Regions from separate parts of the Streptomyces antibioticus genome, predicted to be linked through region 1. Evidence: riboswitches for the same ligand, from Rfam matches in the RefSeq annotation. Region 1 holds a riboswitch; the other holds the start of a gene.

Evidence for each region. A riboswitch is a leader RNA that binds a small molecule or an ion and turns the genes downstream of it on or off. The one in region 1 is predicted to bind ZMP and ZTP.
Region 2: linked by a shared signal. The riboswitch ahead of AFM16_RS01135 (bifunctional 5,10-methylenetetrahydrofolate dehydrogenase/5,10-methenyltetrahydrofolate cyclohydrolase) and the one ahead of AFM16_RS24140 (glycine hydroxymethyltransferase) in region 1 are both predicted to bind ZMP and ZTP.

What each region holds. Positions count from the first base shown of each region.
Region 1 covers NZ_CM007717.1:5,295,548-5,300,456, forward strand. Annotated here, with positions in the region: gene pdxR (MocR-like pyridoxine biosynthesis transcription factor PdxR) at 1-742, shown strand, start outside; gene AFM16_RS24135 (DMT family transporter) at 818-1,648, opposite strand; ZMP/ZTP riboswitch at 1,705-1,794, shown strand; gene AFM16_RS24140 (glycine hydroxymethyltransferase) at 1,839-3,305, shown strand; gene trpS (tryptophan--tRNA ligase) at 3,426-4,439, shown strand; gene AFM16_RS24150 (2'-5' RNA ligase family protein) at 4,626-4,909, shown strand, end outside.
Region 2 covers NZ_CM007717.1:243,299-248,207, forward strand. Annotated here, with positions in the region: gene AFM16_RS01120 (quinone oxidoreductase family protein) at 1-927, shown strand, start outside; gene AFM16_RS01125 (Dabb family protein) at 986-1,408, opposite strand; gene AFM16_RS01130 (TetR/AcrR family transcriptional regulator) at 1,483-2,151, shown strand; gene AFM16_RS01135 (bifunctional 5,10-methylenetetrahydrofolate dehydrogenase/5,10-methenyltetrahydrofolate cyclohydrolase) at 2,161-3,024, opposite strand; ZMP/ZTP riboswitch at 3,067-3,153, opposite strand; gene AFM16_RS01140 (isopenicillin N synthase family dioxygenase) at 3,469-4,497, shown strand; gene AFM16_RS01145 (O-acetylhomoserine aminocarboxypropyltransferase/cysteine synthase family protein) at 4,494-4,909, shown strand, end outside.

The DNA of each region.
Region 1 (4,909 bases):
ACACGGCACGGACCCCTCCGCGTTGCCGCCCGGCGGCGCGGTCCTGCTCACCCCCGCGCACCAGTTCCCGACGGGCGTGGCGCTGCACCACGACCGGCGCGCGGCCGTCGTGGAGTGGGCGCGCCGCACCGGCGGCCTGGTCCTGGAGGACGACTACGACGGCGAGTTCCGCTACGACCGCCGGCCCGTGGGCGCGCTCCAGGGCCTGGACCCCGACCACGTGGTGTACCTGGGCACGGCCAGCAAGTCCCTGGCCCCCGGTCTGCGTCTGGGCTGGATCGTGGCCCCGCCCGGCCTGGCCCGCGAACTCGCCGCCGCCAAGGGCGCGGTGGACACCTGCGGGGTCCTGGACCAGTTGACCCTGGCGGAGTTCATCACCTCCGGCGCCCACGACCGTCACGTGCGCGCCTCCCGCCTCCGCTACCGGCGCCGCCGCGACGCCCTCGTCTCGGTGCTGGCCGAGCGCGCCCCCTGGGTCCGCGTCACCGGCATCGCGGCGGGCCTGCACGCCGTCCTGCGCCTCCCGCCCGGCACCGAACGCGACGTGATCCGCGCCGCCGCCCACCTCGGCCTGGCCCTCGACCCCCTGACCCCCCGCCACCACCACCCCGACGCGACCGACACACCCCCGGACGCCCTGGTGATCGGCTACGCCACCCCACCGGACCACGCCTGGACCCCCACCCTGACCACCCTGTGCACGGCCCTGGGGGTCTCGGACCCGGGGACCGACCTGGGCTGAACCTCCCCAGGGGCGCGGGGAACCGCGCGACCGGCCACGACGGCGCCGCAGCCCTTCACGTGCCGCCGCCACCCCTCACCTCGGCCCGGCGCCGGCGTCCGGCGCCTCCCCGAACCGCGCCAGCGCCAGCGCCCCCGCCACCGCCACCGCGAAGCCCAGGACCGCCACCCACGCCCAGCCCTCCCGTGTCCCGTCGCCCAGCCACACCACGCCGATCACCGCCGGCCAGACCGTCTCGCCGATCACCATGCCGGCCGTCGCCGCCGTCACCGAGCCGCGTTGCAGGGCCGAGGTCAGGGAGAGGAAGGCCGCGCCGCCGCCGAGGAGGAGTGCGTACAGGGACGGGTCGGTCAGGAGGGGGCCGGGGGACAGCGTGTCGATCAGGCGGACCGCGACCTCCACCACGCCGAAGCCGAAGCCCGCGCCCAGGCCCAGCACCGGTGACCGCCCACGTTCCGGCAGCCACCGCCCGGACAGGCCCAGGGCCAGGACCGCGGCCGCCGTGCCGAGCATCGCCCAGGGCAGCCACCCCGGCCCCGTCTCGTCGCCCTCCGGGCCCGCGGCGAGGCCCAGCAGCGCCAGGCCCGCGCAGACCACCCCGACGGCCGTCCACTCCGTCCGGCTCAGCCGGACCCGCAGCAGCCGCGCCGCGACCACCGCCGTCACCGCGAGGCTCGACGCCAGCGCCGCCCCCACGGCGTAGATCGCGAGGGAGCGCAGCGCGAGGATCTGGAACACGAAACCGAGCCCGTCCAGCCCCAGGCCCGCCAGATACCGCCACTGCCGCAGCGCCCTCAGCAGCAGCGCCGCCTCCCCGCCACCGCCCCCGGAGGCGGCCCGCGCGGCCATCGCCTGCAACACCGTCGCCGTACCGAAACACACCGCAGCGCCGAGGGCGCACACCATTCCGAACACCACAGACGGACTGTAGGCCGACAGTCCCCGGCCGGGCGGTAGGCTGCTGACCGGGCCGTGACTGGCGCGCTGGGATGGGACGGACCATCGGGGAGCGGCCTGTGTGTGACCGAGTGCCGTGCGCCTGGGCCAGACCGAGAACCGTGACCGCTTGACGCCCACGCCACCGGAGGCCGACGCCATGTCAGAGCAGCAGTCCCGCCCCGCCGAGAACCTCTCCACCCAGTCGACCGCCTTCCGCGCGGCCCTCGACGTGATCCGCGCCGTCGAGCCGCGCGTCGCCGACGCCATCGGCCAGGAGGTCGCCGACCAGCGCGAGATGCTCAAGCTGATCGCCTCCGAGAACTACGCCTCCCCGGCCACCCTCCTCGCGATGGGCAACTGGTTCAGCGACAAGTACGCCGAGGGCACCATCGGCCGCCGCTTCTACGCCGGCTGCCGCAACGTCGACACGGTCGAGTCCCTCGCCGCCGAGCACGCCAAGGAGCTGTTCGGCGCCCGGCACGCCTACGTCCAGCCGCACTCCGGCATCGACGCCAACCTCGTCGCCTTCTGGGCGGTCCTCGGCGCCCGCGTCGAGGTCCCGTTCCTGGAGAAGGCCGGCGCCCGCCAGGTCAACGACCTCACCGACGCCGACTGGGCCGAGCTGCGCCAGGCGTTCGGCAACCAGCGCATGCTCGGCATGTCCCTGGACGCCGGCGGCCACCTCACCCACGGCTTCCGCCCGAACATCAGCGGCAAGATGTTCGACCAGCGCTCCTACGGCACCGACCCGGCGACCGGCCTCATCGACTACGACGCCCTGCGCGCCTCCGCCCGTGACTTCAAGCCGCTGATCATCGTCGCCGGCTACTCCGCGTACCCCCGTCTGGTGAACTTCCGGATCATGCGCGAGATCGCCGACGAGGTCGGCGCGACCCTCATGGTCGACATGGCGCACTTCGCGGGCCTGGTCGCGGGCAAGGTGCTCACCGGCGACTTCGACCCGGTCCCGCACGCCCAGATCGTCACGACCACCACCCACAAGTCGCTGCGCGGCCCGCGCGGCGGCATGGTGCTGTGCGACGACTCCCTCAAGGACCAGGTCGACCGCGGCTGCCCGATGGTCCTCGGCGGCCCCCTGCCGCACGTGATGGCCGCCAAGGCCGTCGCCCTCGCCGAGGCCCGGCAGCCCGCCTTCCAGGACTACGCCCGGCGGATCGTCGACAACTCCCGCGCGCTGGCCGAGGGCCTGACCAGCCGGGGCGCCACCCTGGTCACCGGCGGCACCGACAACCACCTCAACCTGATCGACGTGGCGGCCTCCTACGGCCTCACCGGCCGCCAGGCCGAGGCCGCGCTCCTCGACTCCGGGATCGTCACCAACCGCAACGCCATCCCCGCCGACCCGAACGGCGCCTGGTACACCTCCGGCATCCGCATCGGCACCCCGGCCCTGACCACCCGCGGTCTCGGCACGGCGGAGATGGACGAGGTCGCCGCCCTGATCGACCGCGTCCTCACCACCACCGAGCCGGGCACGACGAAGTCGGGTGCCCCCTCGAAGGCCGCCCACGTCCTGGACGCGAAGATCGCGGACGAGATCTCCACCCGGGCGACGGACCTGGTCGCGGCCTTCCCGCTGTACCCGGAGATCGACCTGGGCTGATCAGCACCGGCCAGGGAGCAGCGCCCCGTCAGGGGCGCGGGGAACTGCGCGGGCAACCCCGACCGACCCGCAGTTCCCCACGCTCCGAACCCCCTCGAGCTCTCTGAGACAATGGGGGGCATGGCCTCTGATCGACCTCGCGTGCTCTCCGGAATCCAGCCCACCGCAGGCTCGTTCCACCTCGGCAACTACCTCGGCGCCGTGCGCCAGTGGGTGGCCCTCCAGGAGTCGCACGACGCGTTCTACATGGTCGTCGACCTGCACGCGATCACGGTCCCGCAGGACCCGAAGGAGCTGACGGCCAACACCCGGCTGGCCGCCGCCCAGCTCCTGGCCGCCGGTCTCGACCCCGAGCGCTGCACGCTCTTCGTCCAGAGCCATGTCCCCGAGCACGCCCAGCTCGCCTGGATCATGAACTGCCTCACCGGCTTCGGCGAGGCCAGCCGGATGACGCAGTTCAAGGACAAGTCGGCCAAGCAGGGCGCCGACCGCGCCTCCGTCGGCCTGTTCACGTACCCGATCCTCCAGGTCGCGGACATCCTGCTCTACCAGGCCAACGAGGTCCCGGTCGGCGAGGACCAGCGCCAGCACATCGAGCTGACCCGCGACCTCGCCGAGCGCTTCAACGGCCGCTTCGGCCAGACCTTCACGATCCCGAAGCCGTACATCCTCAAGGAGACGGCGAAGATCTACGACCTCCAGGACCCGGCGATCAAGATGAGCAAGTCGGCGTCCACGCCGAAGGGCCTCATCAACCTGCTCGACGACCCGAAGGCCACCGCGAAGAAGGTCAGGAGCGCGGTCACCGACACCGACACGGTCGTCCGCTTCGACCCCGAGAACAAGCCCGGCGTCAGCAACCTCCTCACCGTCTACTCCACGCTGACCGGCACCCCGGTCCCGGAGCTGGAGCGGCAGTACGAGGGCAAGCTCTACGGCGCCCTCAAGACGGACCTCGCGGATGTCGTCGTCGACTTCGTGACCCCGTTCCGGGACCGCACCCAGCAGTACCTGGACGACCCGGAGACGCTGGACTCGATCCTGGCCAAGGGCGCGGAGAAGGCGCGGGCCGTCGCCGCGGAGACGCTGGCGCGGTCGTACGAGCGGGTCGGCTTCCTCCCCGCGAAGCACTGAGCGGCGCTCGGAAGCACCGACGGCGCACCGCACACACGTTCCTCGTGGCAGAGCGCTGCACATCACTTCCCTTGCGCCTGCCCACAGGACAGCGGTGGCCGTACAGTCGATAGCCGTACGACTGAGTACGAACCCGGCAGACACACCCGGCGGACACGCCGGGCGGACATGACGACAGGAGACGACGTGGGGACCGTAACGATCGGCGTGTCGATCGCGGTCCCGGAGCCCCACGGCAGCCTGCTCCAGGAGCGGCGCACGGGCTTCGGCGACGCCGCGGCTCACGGCATCCCCACGCACGTCACCCTGCTCCCGCCGACCGAGATCGAGCCGGGCGCCCTTCCGGCCGTCGAGGCGCATCTCGCGCAGGTCGCCGCGGCCGGCCGGCCGTTCCCGATGCGCCTGTCCGGCACGGGCACCTTCCGGCCGGTGTCACCGGTGGTCTACGTCCGGGTCGTCGAGGGCGCCGA
Region 2 (4,909 bases), 5.1 Mb from region 1:
CTGCCCACACCGGAGCCGGGGCCGGGCGAGGTGCTGATCCGGGTGGCGTACGCGGGCGTCAACTACGGCGAAGTCCAGCACCGGCTGGGCGACTTCGGCGCTCCCGAGGGCGAGACGGTCACCGGTCTGGAGGCGTCGGGGACGGTGGCGGCGCTCGGTGAGGGCGTGACGGGCCTGACGCTCGGCGAGGAGGTCGCCGCGTATCTCCCGGACGGCGGCGGTTACGCGGAATACGCGTCGGCACCGGCCTCGTTCGTGTTCCCGCTGACCGACGTGGGCCTCGGTCTGCGGACGGCCGGTGCCGCGCCCCTCGTGCTGACGACCGCGTACGGCGTGCTGGCCGGCGCGGCCCGGATCGCGGCCGGTGACACCGTGCTCGTCCACGCGGCGGCGGGCGGAGTCGGTTCGGCGGCGGCGCAGCTCGCCCGGTCGCTGGGGGCGGCGGCTGTGTACGGCACCGTGAGCACCAAGGAGAAGGCGGAGTACGCGCGCCGCTTCGGCTACGACGAGGTCTTCGAGCGCGACGGCTTCGTGGAGGCGGTCCGGGCGGCGACGTCCGGGCGCGGCGTGGACCTGGTGCTGGACCCGATCGGCGGCGCCACCCGGCTGGCGAGCTTCGAGATCCTGGCGCCGTTCGGCCGGGTCGCGGTCTACGGGGAGGCGGCCCGGCATCCCGACCTGAGCCTGCCGGTCCTCCCGGTGTGGAAGAACAACCGTGTCCTGACGGGCTACAACATCGGCGACCTCTCCCGCCGGGACCCGGATGCCCTGCGGCGGCACACCCTCGCCGCGCTGGGACTGGCCGCGTCCGGTGACGTGCGGATCGACATCACGGCCGAGTACGAGCTGTCCGACGCGTCGGAGGCGCATCGCCTGCTGGAGGCCGGTGCGAACACGGGCAAGGCCGTGCTGCGGGTGGGTGGTTGAGGCCACCCGCGTGAGATGAGACCCCGGGCGTGGCCGTCGAGGCGAGCGGCGGCGGCGGTCACGCCGGGGGCGGCCCGCCCGGGGCGACCCCGATCTCGACGAGCGGTTCGAGCTGGGCGCCCCACTCGGGGTACAGGGCGACCTTCTTCTCGTGGAGCGCCATGATCTCGCCGGCCAGCCCCGGGTCCATGTCGTCGGAGACGTCGGGGCCGATGCGGATCCTGGCGAGGTGCGGAAGGATCTCGGGGTCTCCGGCCAGGTGGACCGGGTCGTGCATGTACCGCTCCAGGGCGGCCAGATCGGCGATGCCCACGCAGTAGCCGTGGGTGAGGCCCTCGGCGGGGTCGCCCAGGCTCTGTCCCACGGTGGCGAACGACACCGACTCCACGGAGGCCGTCCGGCGCATCAGCGCGAGGACGCGGTCCCTCTGTTCCTCGGTCGTCCCGTCCTTGAAGGCGAAGCGCAGCATGTGAACGATCATGGTCTCCCACCCGCTCGATTGAACTCATCGGTTCAGTCAACTTGCCTTGCTGGTAGCACAGTTAGAATGAACCCATGGGTTCAGTAGAGTCAAGCGGGGCCGGTGGCGTGACGCGTGGCCGGGTGGACAAGCGGCAGGCGATCCTGGACGCCGCGTTCACCGTCTTCGCCCGGCGCGGGTACGCGCAGGCGTGCGTCCAGGAGATCGCGGAGGAGGCGCGCGTCGCCAAACCGACGGTCTACAGCCATCTGCGCGACAAGGAGACCCTCTTCCGCCACACGGTCGAACTGGCCGCCGACGCCCTGGCGGCGGAGAGCCTCGCCGCGGTCGAACGGCTGCGCACCCTCGGCCCCGACGGCGACCTGCGGGCGGCGCTCACGGATCTCGCCCGGCGGCTGCTGACGGTGTGCTGCGGTGAACGCTCCCGCGCGCTGCGGTCGTTGACGTACGCGCAGGTGTCGCAGTTCCCCGATCTGATCGACACCGTGCAGGAGCGCACCGCGCACCGCCCGCGCGCGGCGCTCGCCGACCGGCTGGCCCGGCTCTCGCTGGCCGGCCGGCTGCGCGGCGGCGACCCGGAGCGGGCCGCCGAGCACTTCTTCGCCCTGCTCACCGGCCCGCTGGAGTCGCGTTCCCGGCTGGGCACCCGCCGGGTCCCCGCCGCCGAGCTGCGCGATGTGGCGGAGGCGGCGGTGGACGTCTTCCTGCGCGCCTACGGCGCCGACGAACCCGCCTCGCACTGAGCCTTCTGTTCAGCGAGTTGCCAGCCCTAGCTGGGCGGACGCCGCGTCGACGGTCTGCTCCAGCAGGACGGCGATCGTCATGGGCCCCACCCCGCCGGGGACCGGGGTGATCAGGCCGGCCCGGGTGCGGGCGGTGTCGAAGTCGACGTCACCGACGTTGCCCGCGTTGTATCCGGCGTCGATCACGACGGCGCCGGGCCTGATGTCCTCGCCGCGAATCAGCCGGGGCCGTCCCACGGCCGCGACGACGACGTCCGCCTCCCGTACGGCCGCCGCCAGGTCCGCCGTACGGGAGTGGCAGTAGGTGACGGTGGCGTCGCGGGCGAGCAGCAGCATGCCGACGGGCTTGCCGAGGATCGCGCTGCGGCCCACCACCACGGCACGCCGGCCCGTGAGTTCGACGTCGTACGCGTCCAGCAGCCGCATGATTCCGCCGGGGGTGCAGGACGCGAAGCCGGGCCGTCCGAAGCTCATCGAGGCGAAGCTGCTCATCGTGACGCCGTCGACGTCCTTCTCCGGCGCGATGGCCTCGAACGCCGCCCGCTCGTCGATGTGCGGGCCGACGGGGTGCTGCAACAGGATGCCGTGCACGGCGGGGTCCTGCGACAAGGTCCGCAGGGTGCCTACGAGTTCGGCGGTCGTGGTGGCGGCCGGCAGGCTGACGAGCCGCGAGTCGATGCCGGCCTTCGCGCACCGGGCCCGCTTCATCCGGACGTACGTCACCGAGGCCGGATCCTCGCCCACCAGCACCGTGGCGAGGCACGGCGTCACACCGGTACGCCGGGTGATCTCCGCCGCCCTGACCGACGTCTCCTCGACGACGCGCCGGGCCAGGGCGGTCCCGTCCATCAGCCGGGCCGTCCGGGTCTGCATGTGCGTGCGCGTGCGGGACATGGTCGCCTCCAGGCGTCGCTGACCACTCGCCCAGGCGCACGGCATCGACCGGTTCGGCAGGCCGCTCCCCGGTGGTGCTCCACCTCAGCGCCAGTCACGGCCCACACGCCACTGTAGTGGACCGCTCGCGGCGGCCGGGGTGTCTCGGGCGGTGGGACGCGTGGTGGACGGGCCGGTCCCGGGTGTGCTTTCATCCGGCCATGGAGACCACTGGACCGGCTTACGCCGTGCTGCTCGACCCGTTCTGGGTGAGCCGCCGCGCCGACCAGTTCGACCAGGTCTGTCGCTGAACGCCGTACGACGGCTCGCGACCTCCGACCTCTCTCCCGCCTGAATCGGTTTCCTGATTCCTCCGTCCGCTCCGATCGGCCCCTGTCCCAGGGCCGGTGAGCGGTCCGCCCGGCGTTGCCTCGAAGGACCCCCATGGCCCAGCCCGCAGTTCTGCCCGTCATCGACATCTCCCGCTTCCGAGGTCCCGACTCCGACCGTGCCGCCTTCCTGGCCGAACTCCGTTCCGCCGCCCATGAGACGGGCTTCTTCTACGTCACCGGCCACGGCGTCCCCAGGGCGCTGCGCGACGAGGTGCTCGCCCTGGCGCGTGCCTTCTTCGCGCTGCCGGAGCACCAGCGGCTGGAGATCGAGAACGTCAACTCGCCTCAGTTCCGGGGCTATACGCGCACCGGTACCGAGTACACGGCGGGCAGCCCCGACTGGCGGGAGCAGATCGACATCGGCCCCGAGCGTGCCGCGCTGACGACGGGCCCGGGCGACCCCGACTACGTGCGGCTCGTGGGACCCAACCAATGGCCGTCCGCGCTGCCGGAGTTGAGGGACACCGTACTGCGCTGGCAGGCGGAGGCGCTGCGGGTGAGCCGTGAGGTGCTGCGGGCCCTGGCTGCCGCGCTGGGGCAGGACGAGGGCTACTTCGACCAGTGGTTCGACGACGAGGCGGCCGTCCATGTGAAGATCGTGCACTATCCCCCGCGCGCCGCCCAGGACGCCGATCAGGGCGTGGGCGCGCACAAGGACTACGGCTATCTCGCCCTGTTGCAGCAGGACGACATCGGCGGGCTCCAGGTGCGGCGCGAGGACGGCGGGTGGATCGACGCGGTGCCCGTGCACGACGCGTTCGTGTTCAACATCGGCGAGATGCTGGAGATCGCCACCCAGGGCTATCTGAGGGCCACTCAGCACCGGGTGGTCAGCCCGCAGCCCGGTGTCCACCGCTACTCGATTCCCTTCTTCCTCGGCCCGCGTCTGGACGCGGTGGTCAAACCCCTGCTCCTGCCACCGGAGTTGGCGGCGCTCAGTCGCGGCGTGAGCGACGACCCGGACAATCCGCTCCTGGCGGCCTTCGGGGAGAACGCCGTGGTGGGCTGGCTGCGTTCGCATCCGCGGGTGGCCGAGCGCTGGTGGTCCGACGTCCTGGCCCGGCGGGAGAACGCCCGATGAGCGACGGACGCTGGGGGTTCGAGACCCGGCAGGTGCACGCCGGCGCGGTGCCGGACCCGGCCACCGGCGCGCGGGCCGTACCGGTCCACCAGTCCGCGAGCTATGTCTTCCGGGACACCGCGCACGCGGCGGCGGCCTTCGAGCTGAGCGATCTCGCCACGCACGCGTACACGCGGCTGTCGAATCCGACGACCGCCGTGGCGGAGGACCGGATCGCGTCCCTGGAGGGCGGTTCGGCGGCGGTCGCCGTGGCCAGCGGGCAGGCCGCGACGAGCCTCGCCCTGCTCAACCTGGCCCGGGCGGGCGACCACATCGTGGCCTCGTCGTCCCTGTACGGCGGCACCCGCACCCTGCTGGAACACACGTTCGCCGACTTCGGCATCGACGTCACGTTCGTCGACGACCCGGACGA